DNA from 3 places in the Xanthomonas cerealis pv. cerealis genome. Region 3 is predicted to be linked to each of the others. Evidence: predicted binding sites of a transcription regulator. Region 3 holds the regulator's gene; each other region holds the start of a gene.
What was found. The regulator FliA, encoded in region 3, starts transcription of late flagellar genes. The targets are predictions, from matches to a motif close to TAAAGTTTNNCNNNCNNNGGCCGATAA.

Region 1: a site for FliA is predicted at 3,285-3,311, ahead of E4A48_RS03270 (methyl-accepting chemotaxis protein). Genes of this name have one in related genera too.
Region 2: a site for FliA is predicted at 4,262-4,288, ahead of E4A48_RS14765 (GGDEF domain-containing protein). Genes of this name have one in related genera too.

Annotation. Positions count from the first base shown of each region.
Region 1 covers NZ_CP038228.1:757,013-763,562, forward strand. The annotation lists gene E4A48_RS03255 (aspartate carbamoyltransferase catalytic subunit) at 1-133, shown strand, start outside; gene E4A48_RS03260 (M1 family metallopeptidase) at 250-2,253, shown strand; partial or broken gene E4A48_RS03265 (pectate lyase family protein) at 2,310-2,953, shown strand; gene E4A48_RS03270 (methyl-accepting chemotaxis protein) at 3,481-5,727, shown strand; gene E4A48_RS03275 (hypothetical protein) at 5,996-6,478, opposite strand.
Region 2 covers NZ_CP038228.1:3,331,360-3,337,909, reverse strand. The annotation lists gene E4A48_RS14775 (bifunctional diguanylate cyclase/phosphodiesterase) at 1-1,991, shown strand, start outside; gene E4A48_RS21220 (hypothetical protein) at 1,981-2,391, opposite strand; gene E4A48_RS21215 (Rieske 2Fe-2S domain-containing protein) at 2,434-2,664, opposite strand; gene E4A48_RS14765 (GGDEF domain-containing protein) at 2,835-3,989, opposite strand; gene E4A48_RS21210 (hypothetical protein) at 4,333-4,461, opposite strand; gene E4A48_RS21205 (hypothetical protein) at 4,559-4,819, opposite strand; gene E4A48_RS21200 (ATP-grasp domain-containing protein) at 4,903-5,178, opposite strand; gene E4A48_RS21195 (MBL fold metallo-hydrolase) at 5,608-5,895, opposite strand; partial or broken gene E4A48_RS21190 (MBL fold metallo-hydrolase) at 6,078-6,296, opposite strand; gene E4A48_RS21185 (3-oxoacyl-[acyl-carrier-protein] synthase III C-terminal domain-containing protein) at 6,206-6,550, opposite strand, start outside.
Region 3 covers NZ_CP038228.1:1,681,320-1,687,869, reverse strand. The annotation lists gene E4A48_RS07525 (chemotaxis protein CheA) at 1-172, opposite strand, end outside; gene E4A48_RS07520 (protein phosphatase CheZ) at 177-785, opposite strand; gene cheY (chemotaxis response regulator CheY) at 785-1,177, opposite strand; gene E4A48_RS07510 (RNA polymerase sigma factor FliA) at 1,196-1,945, opposite strand; gene E4A48_RS07505 (MinD/ParA family ATP-binding protein) at 1,942-2,835, opposite strand; gene flhF (flagellar biosynthesis protein FlhF) at 2,822-4,480, opposite strand; gene flhA (flagellar biosynthesis protein FlhA) at 4,670-6,550, opposite strand, start outside.

The sequences.
Region 1 (6,550 bases), 920 kb from region 3:
GCATCCGGGACCGATCAACCGCGGCGTGGAGATCACCGACGACGTCGCCGACGGTCCGCAGTCGTGCGTGCTGCGCCAGGTCGCCAACGGCGTGGCGGTGCGCATGGCGGTGCTTGAAACGTTGTTGGGATGAGGCGTGGATGTATGACCGCGACGGACCTTGTGGGAGCGACCACAGGCTTACCGGCACATCCACACCACCGCGTTTCGTCCTACCATCGGAGGCGATCCTCCCCACGGACGCCCCACATGATCCATGCCCTGCGCCGCGCCGGTTTCGCCGCGGCTTGCGCTTCCCTCGTCGGCTTCGCCCAGGCCAGCGCCGCCGCGCCGGCCGCTGCCGCACCCGCCAGCGGCTACGATCCGCTGGCCCTGTTCGCGCCGCTGCAGTTGCCGCAGCCGGCCAGCGCCTATCGCAGCGGCGGCGGCGTACCCGGGCCGCTGTACTGGCAGAACCGCGCCGACTACGACCTGCACGCCAGCATCGATCCGGCGACGCGCACGCTCAGCGGCCAGGAAACCATCACCTACAGCAACCGCAGCCCGGACACGCTGGACGTGCTGTGGCTGCAGCTGGACCAGAACATCTACCGCGCCGACGCGCGCGCCCGCGGCGTGCGCCCGGCACGCGAGGAGCCTCCGCTGGCGCCATCCAGCGACGGCTACCGCATCGCCAAGGTGGAAGTGGAGCAGGGCGGCAAGCGCATGCCGGCCAGGTTCCTGATCGACGACACGCGCATGCGCGTGGACCTGCCGCGGCCGCTGGCCGGCGCAGGCACGGTGCTGAAGCTGCATATCGACTACGCCTACACGGTGCCCGGCACCTGGGGCGGGCGCACCGCGGTCACCCCGACCGGCGACGGCGACATCTACGAGATCGCGCAGTGGTATCCGCGCATGGCGGTGTACGACGATCTGCGCGGCTGGGACACGCAGCCGTATCTCGGCGCGGAGTTCTACCTGGAATACGGCGACTTCGACTACGCGGTGACGGTGCCGTGGAACTACCTGGTCGCCGGCTCCGGCGAGCTGGTGAACCCGGCGCAGGTGCTCACCGCCACGCAGCGCCAGCGCCTGGCCCAGGCCGCGGCCAGCGACCGCACCGTGGCGATCCGCAGCGCCGCCGAAATCGGCGATGCAGCCAGCCGGCCCACCGCCAGCGGCACCCAGACCTGGCGCTTCCACATGGCGCACACCCGGGACGTGGCTTTCGCCGCCTCGCCGGCGTTCGTCTGGGATGCCGCGCGCATCAACCTGCCGGAAGGCGAGCACGCGCTGGCGATGTCGGTGTATCCGCGCGAAGGCGTCGGCGCCGACAAGTGGGACCGCTCCACCGAGTTCGTCAAGGCGTCGATCGAGCATTTCTCGCAGTGGTACCCCTATCCGTGGCCGGTGGCGGTGAACCTCGGCGGCCACGGCGCCGGCATGGAATATCCGGGCATCGTCTTCGACGACATGCACGACGGCGGCAAGGACCTGTTCTGGATCACTGCGCACGAACTGGGCCACGGCTGGTTCCCGATGATCGTCGGTTCCAACGAGCGCCGCTACGCATTCATGGACGAGGGCTTCAACACGTTCATCGACGTCTACGCCTCCGATGCGGTCAACCATGGCGAATTCGCGCCCAAGCGCGACAGCGAGTACGCGTCCAAGGGCGGCAACCCGGTCGACGAGATCCTGCGGCTGCTGGCCGATGCGCAGGCGCCGAACCTGCTCGACCGCGCCGACGCCACCAGCGAGACCTACCGGCATTCGCTGACCTACTTCAAGGGCGCGCTGGGCCTGGTGTTGTTGCGCGAACAGATCCTCGGCCCGGCGCGCTTCGACCCGGCGTTCCGCAAGTACATCGCCACCTGGGCGTACAAGCATCCGACCCCGTCGGATTTCTTCCGGCTGATGGAAAGCGAGTCCGGCGAAGACCTGTCGTGGTGGTGGCGCGGCTGGTACCTCAATAACTGGCAGCTGGACATGGGCGTGCGCACGGCCAGCTATGTCGAGCACGACCCGGCCAAGGGCCTGCTGGTGACCTTGCAGAGCCAGCAGAAACTGGTGATGCCGGCGACCTTGCGCATCGACTTCGCCGACGGCAGCCACCTCGACCAGCGCGTGCCGGTGGAGGCCTGGATCCAGCAGACCCAGCCGCAGATCCGGGTGCCGAGCACGCAGAAGGTGGTGCACGTGACCCTGGACCCCGAGCACAAACTGCCCGACGCCGACCGCGGCGACAACGAGATCGACGCGGTGAGCTGAGCCCACTGGCCGCGCCGCACGCGCCCGCGTGCGTGCGTGCGATCGTATGCAGGGAAATTTCGCTGGAAGGCAATTCCAGCGGCGAACCGTCCAACATCTGGATCGACCACCGCACCTTGTTCGCGTCGCTGAGCAAGTGTGCCGGCGACGCCTCCTTCGACGGCGGCATCGACATGAAGAAGTGCGCTCACCACGTCACCGGGTCGTACAACGACGTGCCCGACTACCAGAAGGTCGCGCTCAACGGCTATAGCGACAACGACACCAAGAACGCCGCCGCGCGCACCACCTATCGCCACGACCGCTTCGAGAACGTGGAGTCGCGGCTGCCGCCGCAACGCCGCGGGCTGAGCCACAGTTACAACAACGACTTCAACAACGTGCTCACCTCCGGCATCAACGCGCGGATGTGTGCGGTGGCGCTGATCGAGGCCAACTACTTCGAGAACGCGAAGAAACCGGTGACCTCGCGCGACAGCAGCGAAATCGGCTACTGGGATCTGATCAACAACTACGTCGGCAACGGCATCACCTGGAGCGTGCCGGACAGCGACAGCAAGCCATGCGCCACGCCAACCGCTGGATCTCGTCGAGGACCGTCCCGCAGCCGCTTGCCTACCGGTACACCGCAATCCCGGCCGCGCAGGTCAAGGCCAAGGTCATCGCCATGGCGGGCGCAGGCACCAACCTGGCCGAATAAGCCGTCCAACCGCCATGCGGCCGCCCCGGTCCGGTCCGGTCCGGGGCATTGCCGCTGGCCGTCCTTCCGCATGCGCGCCACGCATGCGCTGCGCATGGCGCGTGCACGGAGCCGGGTCGCATCGGCGGATCGGCTCATGTCAGGCTCCGCATTGAATGTGAGTCGCAATGCGACGCCGGCGCATAACGCGATCGCGTCGCAGTCGCGCTTGCCGGCTGCCCTTTTCACATGGATTTGATCGATCCGCGCATGTCGCGGCGGCCTCGCCGAGCTGTCTGCACATGCCGCTCACCTATGTAACGGCATTCAAAAAAACATGCGCAATTGCGCATCAAGAATCTGTGGCCGCCGCCGTTACATCGCCCAAGCATCGACAGCGGTCTTATGCTCGGCAGGCCTAAGCTTAACCAATTTTAACTGTTTTCCAGCCGTGCCAGCACTGTTGTGCATTTTCTATTTTGTGCCAGGTTCCGCATGTTTGTAAGCCGTGGCGCAGTCTCACTTCCTTTCCCCTAAATAGGTGTCCCATGATCGGATTTCTTCAGCGCTACAACGTCGGCACGCGGCTCTCTGCGGCGTTCGGTGTGCTCATCCTGCTTTCCTGCGCGCTCGTTGTCGCCGGGTTGATGACCCTGGCGCAGGCGCGCGACCGCATGGAAACCATCGTCAAGCGCAACCTGACCATCCTCGGTTACGTCGGCGAGATGCAGAAGGCCAGTTCGGATGTGGCCATCAACCTGCGCAACATCGTCCTGCCGACCACGCGCGGGCAGAACCTCCAGTTCGCCAAAGCCATCGAGCGCGAGCGTGCGCGCTACAGCGATAACCACGACAGGCTCTATGCGATTCCGGTTTCGGATTCCACTGCCGCGCACATGCGCAAGGAGATCGATGACCGCTACGCGCTTACCCGCGCGGCCAATCAAAAGGTGCTGGACCTCGGCATGGAGGACAAGGACGATCTGGCGCTCACGGTGTTGATGAAGGAGGCCGGACCCGCCACCGAGAAGTGGCAGCAGGCGATCGACGTGTATTCGGAGCGGCAGCACAAGCGTGGTGCCAAGGCTTATGCCGATGCCAATCTGGCGATGGATCGCGGCCGCGTCATGCTGATCAGCGGCGGCGTGGCGGTGGTTGTGGTCAGCGCGCTGCTTGCCTGGCTGATCACCCGCAGCCTGACCGTGCCGCTGGGCCGCGCCACGCGCGCCGCGGAAGCGATCGCGCGCGGCGAACTGGACAACGACGTGAAAACATCGTCCAACGACGAAACTGGCCGTTTGTTGAGCGCGATGCATGGCATGCAGGAACAATTGCGCAACCTGATCGCCGCACAGTTGGACATGGCCAAGCGCCATGACGCCGGCCAGATCAGCTACCGCATGGATGTGGCGGTGTTCCCCGGCGACTACGGTCGCATGGCGGCGGAAACCAACAGCGTGGTCGATTCGCATGTCTCGGTGCAGCTGAAGCTGGCGCAGATCATGGGCCGTTACGCGATCGGCGACCTCAGCCAGGACATGGACCGCCTGCCCGGCGAGAAAGCGGCATTCACCCAGACCATGGACGAGGTGAAGGCCAACCTGTCGGCGATGAACGGCCAGATCAGGCAGCTGGCGCAGTCCGCTGCCAACGGCGACTTCAGCGCCCGCGGCGACGCCGAGCGTTTCCAGTTCGACTTCCGGGTCATGGTCGAGAGCCTCAACCAGCTGATGACCACAGCCGACGGCAATTTGCAGTCGCTGTCGGCCTTGCTGCAGTCCATCGCCGCCGGCGACCTGACCGCGCGCATGCACGGCGAGTTCCGCGGCGTGTTCGCGCAGATGCGCGACGACGCCAATGCCACGGCCGAGCAGCTTGCCGAGATCGTCGGCCGGATCAAGCATTCGGCGGTGTCGATCAATGCCGCGGCCAGCGAGATCGCGACCGGCAACGACGACCTGTCGCGGCGCACCGAACAGCAGGCCGCGAGCCTGGAGGAAACTGCAGCCTCAATGGAGGAACTGACCTCCACCGTGAAGCAGAACGCCGAGCACGCGCGCCAGGCCAATCAGCTCGCGGTCGGCGCCGCCTCGGTCGCCTCGCAGGGCGGCGACGTGGTCGGCCAGGTGGTGACCACAATGAGCGGCATCGAGACCTCGTCCAAGAAGATTGCCGACATCATCAGCGTCATCGACGGCATCGCGTTCCAGACCAACATCCTGGCGCTCAACGCCGCGGTGGAAGCGGCGCGCGCCGGCGAACAGGGTCGCGGCTTCGCCGTCGTCGCCTCGGAAGTGCGTACCCTGGCGCAGCGCTCGGCCAGCGCCGCCAAGGAGATCAAGGAACTGATCGACGACTCGGTCAGCCGCGTCGCCGAAGGCTCGGCGCTGGTCGGCCAGGCCGGCAAGACCATGCATGAGATCGTGTCCTCGGTGCAGCGCGTCACCGACATCATGAGCGAGATCTCCTCGGCCTCGCAGGAGCAGTACGCCGGCATCGAGCAGGTCAACCAGACCGTGACCCAGATGGACGAGAGCACTCAGCAGAACGCGGCCCTGGTGGAAGAGGCCAGCGCCGCGGCGCGGTCGATGGAACAGCAAGCGACCGAACTTTCGCAGGCGGTGGCCCTGTTCAAGCTGGAGGAGACCGCAGCACCGCTGCGTCAGCCGACCCTGGCGATCGCACCGAAGCCGAGGAGCTATGCCCGTGCAGCGCCGGCGCCGGCGCCGACCGCTGCGCGTCGCCTGTCGGCCGTCGCTGCCATGGGCACCGACAAGGACTGGCAGGAGTTCTGAGCCGCGCATGCGCTGTTTGCCGCCTTCCAGCGCGAGGGCGGCCCATCGTCGCGGCACATCTGCCGCGTGGCGAATGGCGTTGGATCGGCATGATCTGCTGTGTCCCCTGTCAGGTCTTCGTGATTCATGACCCGATCGTTCCGACCGACCAAGGCCGTCTGCTGGTGATCAAGAATGCGGATGGCGACGGATTGTCATGGAACGCCTGGCCCACAACGAAAACGCCGCGACCGTTGCCGGCCACGGCGCTGCTGCAGGTGTGGCCGTGTCAACCCGTCGGAGCAGTCGAATTGGTGCGCGGGAGCACGTACGAGGTGATGTATTCGCCGTTGGAGCCGTAGACCACGACGATCATCTGTTTGGAGTCCTGGTAAACCACGGTGGCGCTGCACGGGCAGCTCGCGGCGGCGGTGACCATGCCGAGCGGGCGGTCCTTCTCGTCGTTGACGACGATCAGCGGCTCCTGTGCGGCCAAGCCGATCGGCAGGCGCGATTGGGCGCCCGGGGTGACCGCCATGACCGTGATCACCTCGTCCTTCGACGAGTTGATCTGGGCGAAGGTCAGCCCGGACTTCTCGAACGTGTAGACCTTGAACAGCGGCGACAGGCTGACGTTCTTCTTGCCGGCCGGGACGCGTTCGCCCAGGCCTTGGATCGTGTCGTTGGCTTCGAGCTTCTGCCCGGTGGCATGGGTCTGCGTCGCGGTGAATGCGACGGCCAGAACGGCCAGGGTCAACAGGGGTTTGTTCATGGTGTCTCTCCTTGTCTGGATGCAGCGGACCGTTGCGCATGGGTCGGGCGGCAGCCGTGGTCCATTCCGGCC
Region 2 (6,550 bases), 1.7 Mb from region 3:
CCCACGAGATGGGCGGCATCGGCACCTGGCGGGTCGAGGCCGATCGGGGTCACCTGCTGCTGGCCGAGCCGACCGGCACCCTGTTCGGGGCGCCGCAACTGCGCCTGAGCCTGCCCGCGTTACTGGCCCGGGTGCACGACGACGATCGCGCGCGGGTCGAGCGGTTGTACGACCAGGCGCTGCATGGCGACGGCGAGTTCAACGTGGTGTACCGCATGCACTCGCTCGATGGCGGCCTGCGCTGGCTGGCCGCGCGCGGTGCGCGGGTGCAGGGCCGCGACGGGCTGTGCATGACCGGTGCGGTGCAGGACGTCAGCGAGCGGCTCGAGGCGCAGGCGCGGCTGTTCGACGCCGAGCGCCAGTTCCGCCTGGTGTTCGAGCGCAACCCGCTGCCGTTCTGGCTGTTCGCGGTGGACGGCCTGCGCTTCCTGGAAGTGAACCAGGCGGCGATCCGCCAGTACGGCTACAGCCGCGAAGAATTCCTCGGCATGACCCTGCTCGACCTGCGCCCGCGCAGCGAGGCCGAAGGGCTGCTGCAGGACGTGCGCACGCCGCGCGAGGGCTTCGACGCGCCGAGCGTGTGGACCCACCAGCGCAAGGACGGCAGCCTGCTGTCGGTGCGGGCGCACAGCGCGGACCTGGACTTCGGCGGCGTGCCGGCGCGGCTGATCCTGGCCGAGGACGTCAGCCAGCGCATGGCGGACGAGCGCGAGCTGGCGTTCCGCGCCAGCCATGACGTCACCACCGGCCTGCTCAATCCGCGCGCCCTGGCCGAGGCGCTGGACGCGCGCCACCAGGCCGGCTATGCGGTGGCCTACGTGCAGTTGCGTGGGCTGGCGCTGATCGGCGCCACGCTGGGCCAGGCCGCTGGCGATGCGGTGCGCTGCGCGGTGGCGCAGCGGCTGCGTGGGCTAGGCGAACGCTTCGGCCTGACCGCGCACCAGCCGTCGCAGGACTTCGTGCTGGCGGTGCTGGATGCGCGGCAGCTGCCGCAAGCGCTGCAAGCCTTGCTCGAGGCGGTGTCGGCGCCGGTGCAGGGTGGCGCCTTCACCCAGCAGTTGCAGGCGCACGTCGGCGTGGCGCTATGCCCGGACGATGCCGCAGGCGCCGAAGAGACCATCGGCAGCGCCGCGCAAGCCGCGCATGCGGCGCAGGCGGAGGGGCGCGGCGTGGTCCGTTTCGAGCGCAGCATGTCCGCGTGCATCGGCGAACGCCTGCGCCTGGCCGGGCGCATCCATCAGGCGATCGCGCGGCAGGAGTTCGAACTGCATTTCCAGCCGATCATGCACGCCGACAGCGGTGCGCCGCGCCTGCTCGAGGCGCTGATCCGCTGGCCGCAGGCCGACGGCAGCTACATCGCCCCGGACCAGTTCATCCAGCTGTGCGAGGACACCGGGCTGATCCTGCCGCTGGGCCGCTGGGTGATGCAGGCTGCCGCGCAGGCGCGGCGGCAATTGGCGCTGCATGGCTGGGCCGACCTGCCGGTGGCGGTGAACGTGTCGGCGCTGCAGTTCTTCGACGGCGATCTGGTCGCGGACCTGATGCAGGCTTGCGCTGCGGCCGGGCTGGCCGCCGACGGCCTGCAACTGGAACTGACCGAGAGCAGCCTGATGCGGCAGCCGCAGCAGGCGCTGGAGGTGTTGCGGCAGCTGCGTGCGCTGGGAGTGAGCGTGGCGCTGGACGATGTCGGCACTGGGTTCTCCAGCATGGCCTACCTGCGCGACCTGCCGCTGGACACGCTGAAGATCGACCGCAGTTTCATTGCCGACGTGCATCGCGACGCGCGCAACGCCTCGATCTGCGAGGCCTTGCTCACGCTCGGCCGCAGCCTGGGCCTGGACGTGGTGGCCGAAGGCGTGGAGACCGAGGAACAGCTGCAGTGGCTGCGTGCGCACGGCTGCGACCAGGTGCAGGGCTATCTGCTGGGACGGCCGGCACCGCTGGCGCAGGTGATCGGCGCGCTCGGCACGCGCGACGCGGTCACAGCATGAGGTCGATGCCGTGCTGTGCACCCGGCGCCGGCAGCGGCTCGCCGTCCCAATAGCGGCGCAAGGGATCGCGCGCCGGATCCAGTGCGGTGCAGGCGCCGCGCACGCCGGGAAAGCGCTGCAGGTTGTGCGACTGCAGCGCGAGCATGCGCCGGTCCTGCTCGCCCACCTTGCGCAGCAGCGGCCACACCAGCCAGCGCACTGCCCACGTCGGCGCCCAGCGTCCGTCCCACGTGCAGGCTGGCGAACCCTCGGTGCTGCGCGCGCCGCCGTGGCGCACCAGCCACGGATGCAGCAGGTGGGTATGCAACGGATCGAGGAAGTTCTCCAGCGCATCGGCCACGTGCGCCTGCCAGCGCGTGCGCCACAGGAAGCGCCGCGCCGATGGCCGCAATGCCCGCACCAGCGGTGCGGGCTCGGCGTCGCCCTCGGGGTCCGGGCGCAGTCAGATCAGCCCGTCATGCTGGCGCGCGGCGAATGCGCGTACCCGCACCGCCGGCAGTGCCTGCCCGGGCGGCATGCCTGGAATGTCGCGCAGCGCGCCGTCGCGGCCGAAGCGCCAGCCATGGTAAGGACAGGCCAGGCCGTCGCCGCTGGCGCAGCCGGCCGACAGCGGCGCGTGCCGGTGCGGGCAACGGTCCTCCAGCGCGAGCAGGCTGCCGTCGGCGCAGCGCACGATGCCGCATGCCGGTCCATCACCGTCACTGCCAGCGGCCGCTGCCGCACTGCGTCGGCGCGGGCCACGGCGAACCGGTGTCGGTACAGCGAGGAATGCCAGGCGTTCATGGCCGCTAGCGTCGCATGCGCGGCAGGCGGATGTCCGGATGCGCGCTCGAACGCGACGCACTACGCGACGACTGTCCCCGTGACTCGGTTGCGTCCGCTGTGCTTGGCCGCATACAGCGCCTGGTCGGCGATGACGACCAGCTTCTGCCACTCGATCTGCGCCCGCGTCGAAATGCAGTAGCCGATGCTGACCGTGCAGACCAGCGCGGCGCTTGACGCAGCAGCGATGTCCTGGCGTTCGACCACGCGCCGCAAGCGGTCGGCGATGTCGCGCACCACCGATTCTTCGCCATGTGGGATCAGCACCATGAATTCCTCGCCGCCGACGCGGGCCAGAAAGTCCGGGCTGCGGATATGCCGCGCAAGCGTGTCGGCGATGGCGATCAGCACTTGGTCGCCGGCGGTATGGCCCAGGCGGTCGTTGATCGCCTTGAAATTGTCGACGTCGATCATCAGCACCGCGATCGGCGCGTTCCTGTCGCGCGCGTCCTGCGTGGCCGATTCGCCTTTTTCCCACATGATGCGGCGGTTGGCGACGCCGGTCAGCGAGTCCAGGGAGGCATGGCGAATCAGTTCCGCGTTCATTTTCCGGGCCAGCATCCACAGGAACCCGGGGGTGATGATCGAGGTCAGGACCATGCGCGAGAGCAGGCCGAATTTCGACGTCGGGTCGTAGCTGGTGTCCGCGAACGGATGGACCGTCCACCAGACGATGCGCAGCAGCAGCATCAAGCCCCACAGGAAGTGGAACGAGGCCGTGAATCGCGCCGCGGTGCGTATCGTCGCGTCCGCATGGCGCCACAAGGCCATGCCGGTGGCGACGGTCAACAAGCCGCGCAGGGTGCAGCCGAAAATCACCATGATCCTGAGATTCTCGCCTCCACTGTGCAAGCAATAGATCTCCGCCGCGCCGATCAGCGCGACCGTGACCAGGATCCAGGGCCGGATCAGCGGCCGCTGCAGATAGGCGTTCACCGCGCACAACTCCAGCACCGTGGCCGCATCGATCGTCAAGTTACCGATCAATCCCATGGCGGCGGCATGCGCCGGCAACGCCGCCGGCAGCACGAGTGCGGCAAAGCCCGCAGCGAATACGGCGTAGCTCAGGCCAAGCAGCAGCAATCCGCAGGTGTGCTGGGCTTTGCGACCGGTCAAATGAATGGCAAGGAACACCGCCGACGAAACCGCCGCCAGCAAGGCATTGACGATCAGCAAGGTGCCAGCGTGAGCCAGCTGTGTGATCGAATCCACAGGTCCCCCCGTCAGCGGCGGAAGCGATTTTTAGGAGCCGCCCAGTATAGGGCTGCGAGAATATGCGAGCCGCTCGTTTGCGGTGGTTTTGCCGTTGCAACCGTTTTCAGGTGCCGTGCACGATACGTCGCTGTTACTGTGCACGCCGGCTTGGTTTTGCAGGCGCGGCGCAGCTCGAAGGCAAGGGGCGATTCGGTTCATCTGGGTTCCTGGCGCTAACGTTCGTGCTGGCCGTGATATCGGCGGCGGGTACGCGGCCTTGAGTCCTGTGCCGTTGCGACCGTGGTGGCAACGGCATGCCGGTCGTTCATAACCGATAGCGGCGTATCAGCGGCACGCCGAGACGCTTGGTCAGCACGCCGAGCGCGGCGATCGGCTGGCGCCGGCGCAACGGCAGGTGACGCGCATCCACCGCGCTGTACTCGATCACCGGCATGCCGCCGCGCTGGCGCTTGAAGCTGGCTGCCGGCGCTCTGGTTCAGTCGGCGTCCGTACCGCAGCGCATGTTCTAAACCGCAGGCGGTGAGCGTGCGCTACAGCGCCAGCCGTTGCGGTTGCCGCAGGCCGTCGCCGACGATCGGCGCGGTCAGCGTCTGCTCCACACCGAACAGGCCGGTGATGCAGGCCAGCGCGCGCGGCAACAGGCGCGCGGCCTCCTCGGCGGCGTAGTCGGCATAAGTAATGCGCGGCGAGCACACCCAGGCGTTGCCCGCACGCTCCTCGTTCATCGTGACCGGCATCGACAGCGTGCCGGCTTGCAGCATGTCGATGCGCGCGTACAGGTTGCCGGCCACGTGCTGCGCATCGCGGCCGGCATGCAGGTCGGCGAAGCGCTACGCCTGAACGGCGTAGTCGCTGCCGGCCTCGGCGGCGCCGTTCATGGCGGCGGCAGGGCCTGGCCGTCCCATTCGGTATCGCGGGTGGAGGCGGCGCGCACGCTGCAGCGCTGCGCCAGCGCCAGCCGCGCATGGCTGCCCAGGTCGCACAGCGCGCCTGCCAGCGGGCGCCTGTCGCCGCGTGGGGCGAGCACATCGTCGGCGCGGGCGTAGTCCTCGCGCCATTGCCGAAGTCGGCCATGACGCAACGCCGCCGGCAGCGCGACACCGAGCATCAGCGGGCCGAGCATCGCCGCGCGCGTCGGCGCCGGGCGCACGATCGCGGCCGGGTCGCGGTGTGCGCACGCGCCTGCTGTCGGGCACGTCCACGTCGGCATCGATGGTGCGCGCCAAGTGCAGGAAATGCCATTTGCTGTGCAGCGCGCGCAGCGTGTCGAACGCGTCCACCAGCACGTCCAGCTGCGCCGGCAAGGCATGCCAGTAGCGGGCCAGATGGAATACTTCCTCGCAGGTCGGCAGCAGTAGCGCGATGCGCTGGCGCGCGACCAGCGCGTTGAGGTCGGCGATGTAGGCGGCCGGCGCGTAGCGTGCCGGGGCGATGGCTGGCGGCGACCGCGTGCGACCAGCCGGAAATGCGGCAGGCCACGCTGTCGGCCAGATGCACGCGCCAGCCCTGCGCAGCGAAGCGGCGCGCCAGGTCCAGCGCCACCGGCGCGCGTGCGCCGGTGATCAGGACGGCCGGTGCGCTAGCCATCGACGCTCGCGGCGGCAGCGGGCCGCCACTGCCGGCAATGCGAGGGCGCGATGCGCAGCGCGGGTTCGGCCAGGCGCAACGCGTGCAGCCGCGCCAGCGTGTCGCGGTAGACGCGGTGCTCGCCGAGCGGGTGGGTGACCAGCATCGGCGGCGGCGTGCTGTCGGCGATTGCGGCGCTGGACCAAGCCGCATCGGCGACCAGGAACACCGGCCCGTGCGCGTCCTCGAACCACAGCCCGTAGTGGCCGGGCGCGTGCCCAGGCAGCGGTACCAGCAGCACGCTGCCGTCGCCGAACAGGTCGCGCGGCGTGCCGAAGCCGCGCAGCGCCGCCGGTCCCGGGCAGGCAGTGCTTCGAACCGGTGTATGCGCGCACGGGTGCCGTGCAGCAAGGCCGGCAGGAAGCCTTCGCGCAACGCCGCCAGTCGCCCGCGCCGCTGCAGATCGTCCCAGGCCTGTTGCGCGCAGGCGATGCGCGCCTGCGCGAAATCGGCCACGCCGCCGATGTGGTCGCCATGGAAATGCGACAGCACGATCCAGTCGACCGCCAGCTGTTCGCGCAGCGATTGACCAGGCGCCAGATGCACCGGCGTCAGCACGCGGTACAGGCGCTCGGGTAACTGCGCGGTGGCATCGAGGAAGTGTTGCGAATAGCCGGTGTCGAACAGCAGGTTGCCGTGCACCGGATGCTGCAGTAACGCCGCCAGCGCCGGGAACCGGCAGGGCGCCAGCGTCGCGCCGCGTAGCCGAGTTCGCGCCGTGCGCGGCTGATGTCCAGCGTCTGCGAATAGCCGAGCACGCCGATGCCGTAGCGGCTCAGCCGCGGCTCCGGCTGCCCGCGCCGGCGCAAGGCGATCTGCTCGCCGAGCGTGGCCAGCGCCAGCGCCAGCGCCAGGGCCAGGGCCAGGCGACGCGGCACCGGCAGCAGGCGCACGCG
Region 3 (6,550 bases):
CCAGGAATCCGGCGCCGCCCTTGAGCGTGTGGAAACCGCGGAATACCGCGTTGAGCTGATCGCTGTCCTCGGGCGCCTGCTCCAGCGACACCAATTGCTCGCCGAGCCGGTCCAGGATTTCCTGGGCCTCGATGATGAAGTCGGCAGCAATGTCGTCGGGTACGGCGCTCATGGCGTTACAGCCCCAATCCGGACAATAGATCGTCGGCGTCGTCCTGCGACACGCCGTGGCGGTCCAGGCCGGCCAGCGCCGGGCCGGCCAAGCTGCCGTCGGGTTTCTTGTCGTCCTTCGGCGGCAGGCCGAGCGCGCCGAAGCCCTCGTGCACGCGGCGCACGATGGTCGCCACGCGGCGGATGATCTGCCCGGTCAGGTCCTGGAAGCTCTGCGCCAGGGCCATCTCGGTGAGGTTATGGCGGATCTTGTCGAGGATCTCGCCCTGGTCGCCGGTCAGGCCGCCGGCGCGCAGCTGCTCGGCCAGCGCGCGGCATTCCTCGGCCAGGTCCAGGGTGCGGTGGCTGGCCTGTTCGGTCATGGCCACCACGTGGTCCAGGCGCGAGCAGGCATCGTCCAGCTCCCCGGCTTCGGAGGGGATGGTGGGCAGCTCGCCGAGCGCCTGGCCCAGGTCGCGCGCCAGCCGGCTCAGGCCCTGCATCATCGGCCGCGTGCGCCAGGCGGCTAGGGTGTCGATTTCCTTGCGCCAGGCGGCTTCGTCGCCACGCTCCAGTGCGTCCAGCGCACCTTGCAGGCGTTCGATCATGGCGCTGCGTTCGGCGGTGGCTTGCATCAGACGGTCGCTCCCAGGCGTTCGAAGATCTTGCCCAGCTTCTCCTGCAGCGTCTGCGCGGTGAACGGCTTGATGATGTAGCCGTTCACGCCGCACTGCGCCGCCTCGATGATCTGCTCGCGCTTGGCCTCGGCGGTTACCATCAGCACCGGCAGGTGCTTGAGCTTGTCGTCGGCGCGAATGTTGCGCAGCAGGTCGATGCCGGTCATGCCGGGCATGTTCCAGTCGGTGACCACGAACTCGAACGGTGCCGAGCGCAGTGCCGCCAGCGCACTGTTGCCGTCTTCGGCCTCTGCAGTGTTGGTGAAGCCCAGATCGCCGAGCAGATTCTTGACGATGCGCCGCATCGTCGAGAAATCGTCCACGATCAAAATCCGCATGTTCTTGTTCACCGCTAACTCCCTTGGGTCTTATTCTTTGTCTTCCAGGCCAGCGTCCGCCGCTTCGAACGCTTTCAAGCGTCCGCGCAAGCGTACCGTGGCCTGGCCGTGGATCTGGCAGACGCGTGACTCGCTGACACCGAGCACCGCGCCGATTTCCTTCAGGTTCAATTCCTGTTCGTAATACAGCGACAGCACCAGCTGCTCGCGCTCGGGCAACTGCGCGATCGCCTTGCCCAACTCGCGGCCGAACTCGCTGCGTTCCAGCATCTGCTGCGGATTGGGGCCGCCCTTGGCGATGGTGTCCAGTTCGCCATGGTCCTCGACCCGCGACTCCAGGCTCAGTACCTGGCCGCGTGCGGCATCTTCCATCAATCGCATGTAGTCGGGAAGCGGCATGTCCATCGCCGCGGCCACTTCGTTGGCGGCGGCGGCGCGGCCGGTGCTCTGTTCGATCTTGCGCACCGCCGAGGCGGCGTCGCGGGCGCGGCGGTGCACCGAGCGCGGCACCCAGTCGCCGCGGCGGATCTCGTCGATCATCGAGCCGCGGATGCGGATCGAGGCGTAGGTCTCGAACGAGGCGCCCTGGTCGGCGTCGTAGCTGCGCGAGGCCTCGATCAGGCCGATCATGCCGGCCTGGATCAGGTCGTCGATCTCGACGCTGGCCGGCAGCCGCGCGGCCAGGTGGTGGGCGATGCGCCGCACCAGGTCCGAATGCTGGGCGATGTAGTCGTTGGAACTGTTGCGCTGCACGGCGCGGTACTGAGCGGCGGCGTTCATGCGGCGACCCCCCTCTGGATGATCCGTTCGACGAAGAACTCGACGTTGCCGCGTGGCGCGGTCGGCGCCTGCCAGCGCGAGGTGCGGCGGGCGATTTCGGTGATCGCCTGCGCCGACGGGCTGGACGGGTAGGCTTTGACCACCGGCTGCTGGCGCTGCACCGACAGGCGCAGCCAGTCGTCCTGCGGCACGCAGCCCAGGTAGTTCAGCGACACGTCGCCGAGGAACTTCTCGCACACCCGGCTCAGCTTGTCGTACAGCAGGCGGCCTTCGTTGGGGTCGCGAACCATGTTGGCGACGATCTGCATCCGGTCCACGCCGCGTTCGCGCGACAGCACCTTGATCAGCGCGTAGGCGTCGGTGATCGAGGCCGGCTCGTCGCAGACCACCACCACCGCGTCCTGCGCGGCCTGGCAGAAGGTCAGCACGCTGTCGGTAATCCCGGCGGCGGTGTCGATGATCATCACGTCCAGGTCGCGTTGCAGCTCGGAGAACACGTTGACCAGGCCGACGTGCTGGGCGGGCGGCAGTTCGGCCATGTGCCGGCGGCCGGAGGCGGCGGGCACCACCATCAACCCGTTGGGCAGGTCGATCAGCACTTCTTCCAGGGTGCAGCGCCCGGCGACCAAGTCGGCCAGGGTGAACCTGGGAGTCAGCCCGAGCAGCACGTCGACGTTGGCCAGGCCAAGATCGGCGTCCAGCAGCAGGGTGCGCTTGCCCATGTCGGCCAGCGCCATCGACAGGTTGACCGAGATGTTGGTCTTGCCCACGCCGCCCTTGCCGCCGGTCACGGCGATCGTGCGCACCGGGCCTAGCGGACCCAGCGGTTCGCTGCGGGTTGCCGACAGGGGGAAGGCATTGGTGAGATTGGCGTAATCACGCGACGGCATGGTTCTGCTCCGGAGTACAGGGCTTATCGGCAGCGCGCCGCAAATCTTCAAGGCGCAATACCAGGCTGGCGGCGTTGGCGCGGTGCAGGTCGTCCGGCACGCGCTGACCATCGGTCACCCAGGTGATGGGAAGCCGGTGGTCCGCGACCACCGACAGGGCACTGCCAAACCGCCCGGTTTCATCCAGCTTGGTCAAGATCACCCCCTGCGGATCGGCGCCGGCGAACCGGCGCACCACCTCGTCCAGGTCGGAGAAATGCGCGTTGGCAGGGAGTACTAGCAAGGACCGGACCACACGCGAGGCGCGCAGCCAGTGCAATTGTGCAGCCAGGGCGCGGTCGCGCTGGCCCATGCCGGCGGTGTCGATCAGCACCAGCTTGTAGTCGCGCAGACGCTCCAGCAGCTGCTGCAGGGCGGCATCGCTGTCGGCCTCGTGCACGGCGATGCCGAGCTGGCGGCCGTAGCTGTGCAACTGTTCGCGGCCGCCGACGCGGATGGTATCGGTGGTGACCAGGGCCACGTCGCGGGCGGCGTGGCGTTCCAGGAAGCGCGAGGCCAGCTTGGCGATGGTGGTGGTCTTGCCGGCGCCGGTGGGGCCGATCAGGGCGATCACGCCGCCTTCCTCGATCGGATCCAGCGGCGCGATCGGCAGGCGCTTGGACAGCAGTCCCAGCATCAGCCCGCGGCCGCGGTGCAGCTCCAGGTCGGCGGGGATCTGCATGACCACGTCGCGGATGAGGCCACTGTCGAAACCGTAGTCGTCCATCAGTTCCAGCGCCTGGGCGCGCACCGGCGAACCGCGCAGGCGCTCGTCGGTGAGCCGGTTCATCTCGCGCTCGATCATCTGCCGCATCAGCGCCAGTTCGTCGCGCAGCTGAGTCAATTGTTCGTCGTTCTGCGCTGCCGGGAAGCTCGGCACCGGCGTCAGGGCCGGCAGCGCCGGAATCCCGGCGCTGCCGTCAGTGGTGGCCGGCGCCGTGGCGGCGGCGACCGGTTCGGCGCTGGGCGCAGCCGGGGCGCCCGGCGTGGCGGCCGGGCTCAGCGACACCGCGGCGATGTCGTCGAGCCATGCCGGTACGGCGGCGGCGCTCGCGGCGGCGCTGGCCGCGGCGGTGAACGGGCTCGCCATCGGCACGCTGATCGGCGCGTTGCGGAATACGTCCTCGGGAATGCGGAATTCGGCGAAGGGCGCGGCGGCTGCGGGAGCCGGGGCAGGGGCCTGAAGTGCGGCGGACGCACGGTTCGGCGTGGGCGCGGTGCCAGCCGGCATTGCCGAGGTGGCGATTGCGGCGGGCTGGGTCAGCGGCCGCGCCGGCGCGGGCTGGGCCATGCTGGCCGTGGCCGGGGAGCGGCGCTCGCTGATCGCGGCCATCATCGCCATCGCCGGGTTGGCCATGGCGCCGGACTTGGCCGCACGCGGCGCCGGGTTGGCTGCCGACACCTGCAGCCGCGGCGCCTGCTCTTCCGGACGCGCCGCATCTAGGGCCTGCTGCACCAGGGCTTCGTCGTAGTTGCTGGCGGCGACGATCTCGATGCCTTCGTCGGTGCGCCGGTTGGACAGGATCACCGCATCCGGGCCGTGCTCGTCGCGCACCATGCGGAACGCGGTGCGCATGTCGGGAGCTACGAAGCGTTTGATTTTCATGCGTGTGTTCTCCGGGACCGGGGACCGGGGACCGGGGACCGGGCTAAAGCCGATGTCCTGGTGCCCAGCGATTGCCTATGTGCTGCCATGTTCATGAGTGCCTAACCATCCAGTCGTTGCGTCGGTACCGCTGTGTCGCTCTTCGCTTTTCGCTTTTCCGGGTCCCCGGTCCCCGGTCCCCGCAATCCATCAACTAATCGTTCCCACCAGCTTCAACCGCTTGTCTTCCGGTACTTCGCTGTAGGACAGCACCGACAACGAGGGGACGCTGTGGCGGACCAGCCTGGCCAGCGCGGCGCGGACTTGCGCCGGCACCAGCACCACGGCCGGTTCGTTGCGCGCTTCCTGCTTGCTGACGCATTCGGCCAGGCTCTGGTGCAGTCGCTCGGCCAGTCCTGGTTCCAGCGCGGCACCGTTGCCTTGCGTAGAGTCTTGCAAGACACGTTCCAATTGCGGGGCCAGGGTGAACACCGGCAGCTCCGCCGACATTCCGGCGATTTCCTGGACGATGAAGCGGCCCAACGCGTTGCGTACCGCCGCGGTCAGTACGCCGGGTTCTTGACTCTGCGGGGCGTGCTCGACCAGCGCTTCGACGATCTTGCGCAGCTGCCGCACCGGGATCTTCTCGATCAGCAGGTTCTGCAGCACGCGCACCACCACCGACAGCGGCAGCGCCTTGGGGGTGAGGTCCTCGACCAGCTTCGGCGCGCTCTTGGCCAGGGTGGCCAGCAACTGCTGCACTTCCTCGTGGCCGAGCAGCTCCGGGGCGTGCTCGCGGATCAGGTGCGACAGGTGGGTGGCGATCACCGTGGCCGGATCGACCACGGTGTAGCCCATGGTCTCGGCCTGGGCGCGCTGGTGCGGCTGGATCCAGATCGCGTCGAGGCCAAACGCGGGATCCTTGCCGGGAATGCCGTCGATCTTGCCCAGCGCGCCGCCGGGGTCCAGTGCCAGCTCGCGATCGGGATGGATGTCGGCGGTGGCCACCGGCACCCCGTGCACCAGCAGGCGGTAGGCGTTGGCCGGCAGTTCCAGGTTGTCGCGGATGTGCACCGGCGGGATCAGGAAGCCGATGTCCTGGGTCAGCTTGCGCCGCACGCCCTTGATCCGCGCCATCAGTTCGCCGCCCTGGGTCTTGTCCACCAGCGGGATCAGCCGGTAGCCGACCTCCAGGCCCAGCGGGTCGATCGGGCGCAGTTCGTCCCAGCCCAGTTCGGCGCTGGCCTGCGCGCCGGCGGTGGCGGCCTGCTGCGCCGGATCCGGCTTGGCCTCTTCCGGCAGCAGGCTGCGCTTCCACATTTTCCACGCCAGCAGGCCCAGGATCAGCGCCAGCGTCAAGAAAGCGACGTTGGGCATGCCCGGGACCAGGCCGACCAGGCCCAGGATCGCCGCAGCGACCGCCAGCGCTTTGTGCTGGCCGAACACCTGGCCCATCATCGAGGCGCCCATGTCCTGCGAGCGCGAGGCGCGGGTGACCAGCATCGCCACCGCCGAGGACACCAGCAGCGCCGGCAGCTGCGCTACCAGGCCGTCGCCGATCGACAGAAGGGTATAGGTGGACGCGGCCTGCGCCACCGGCATGCCGTGCTGCAGGACGCCGACCGCCATGCCGCCGATCAAGTTGATGAACAGGATCAGGATGCCGGCGATGGCGTCGCCGCGGATGAACTTGCTGGCGCCGTCCATCGAGCCGTAGAAGTCGGCTTCCTCGCGGACCTCCTCGCGCCGGGCCTTGGCTTCCTCGCGGGTCAGCAGGCCGGCGTTGAGGTCGGCGTCGATCGCCATCTGCTTGCCGGGCATGGCGTCGAGGATGAAGCGTGCGGTCACTTCCGACACGCGCCCGGCGCCCTTGGTGATGACCACGAAGTTGATGATGGTCAGGATCGCGAACACCACGATGCCGACCGCGTAGTTGCCGCCGATCACGAACTCGCCGAACGCCTCGATGACCTTGCCGGCGGCGCCGTGGCCATCCTGGCCGTTGATCAGGATCACGCGGGTGGAGGCCACGTTCAGCGCCAGACGCAGCATCGTGGTCATCAGCAGCACGATCGGGAAAATGCTGAACTC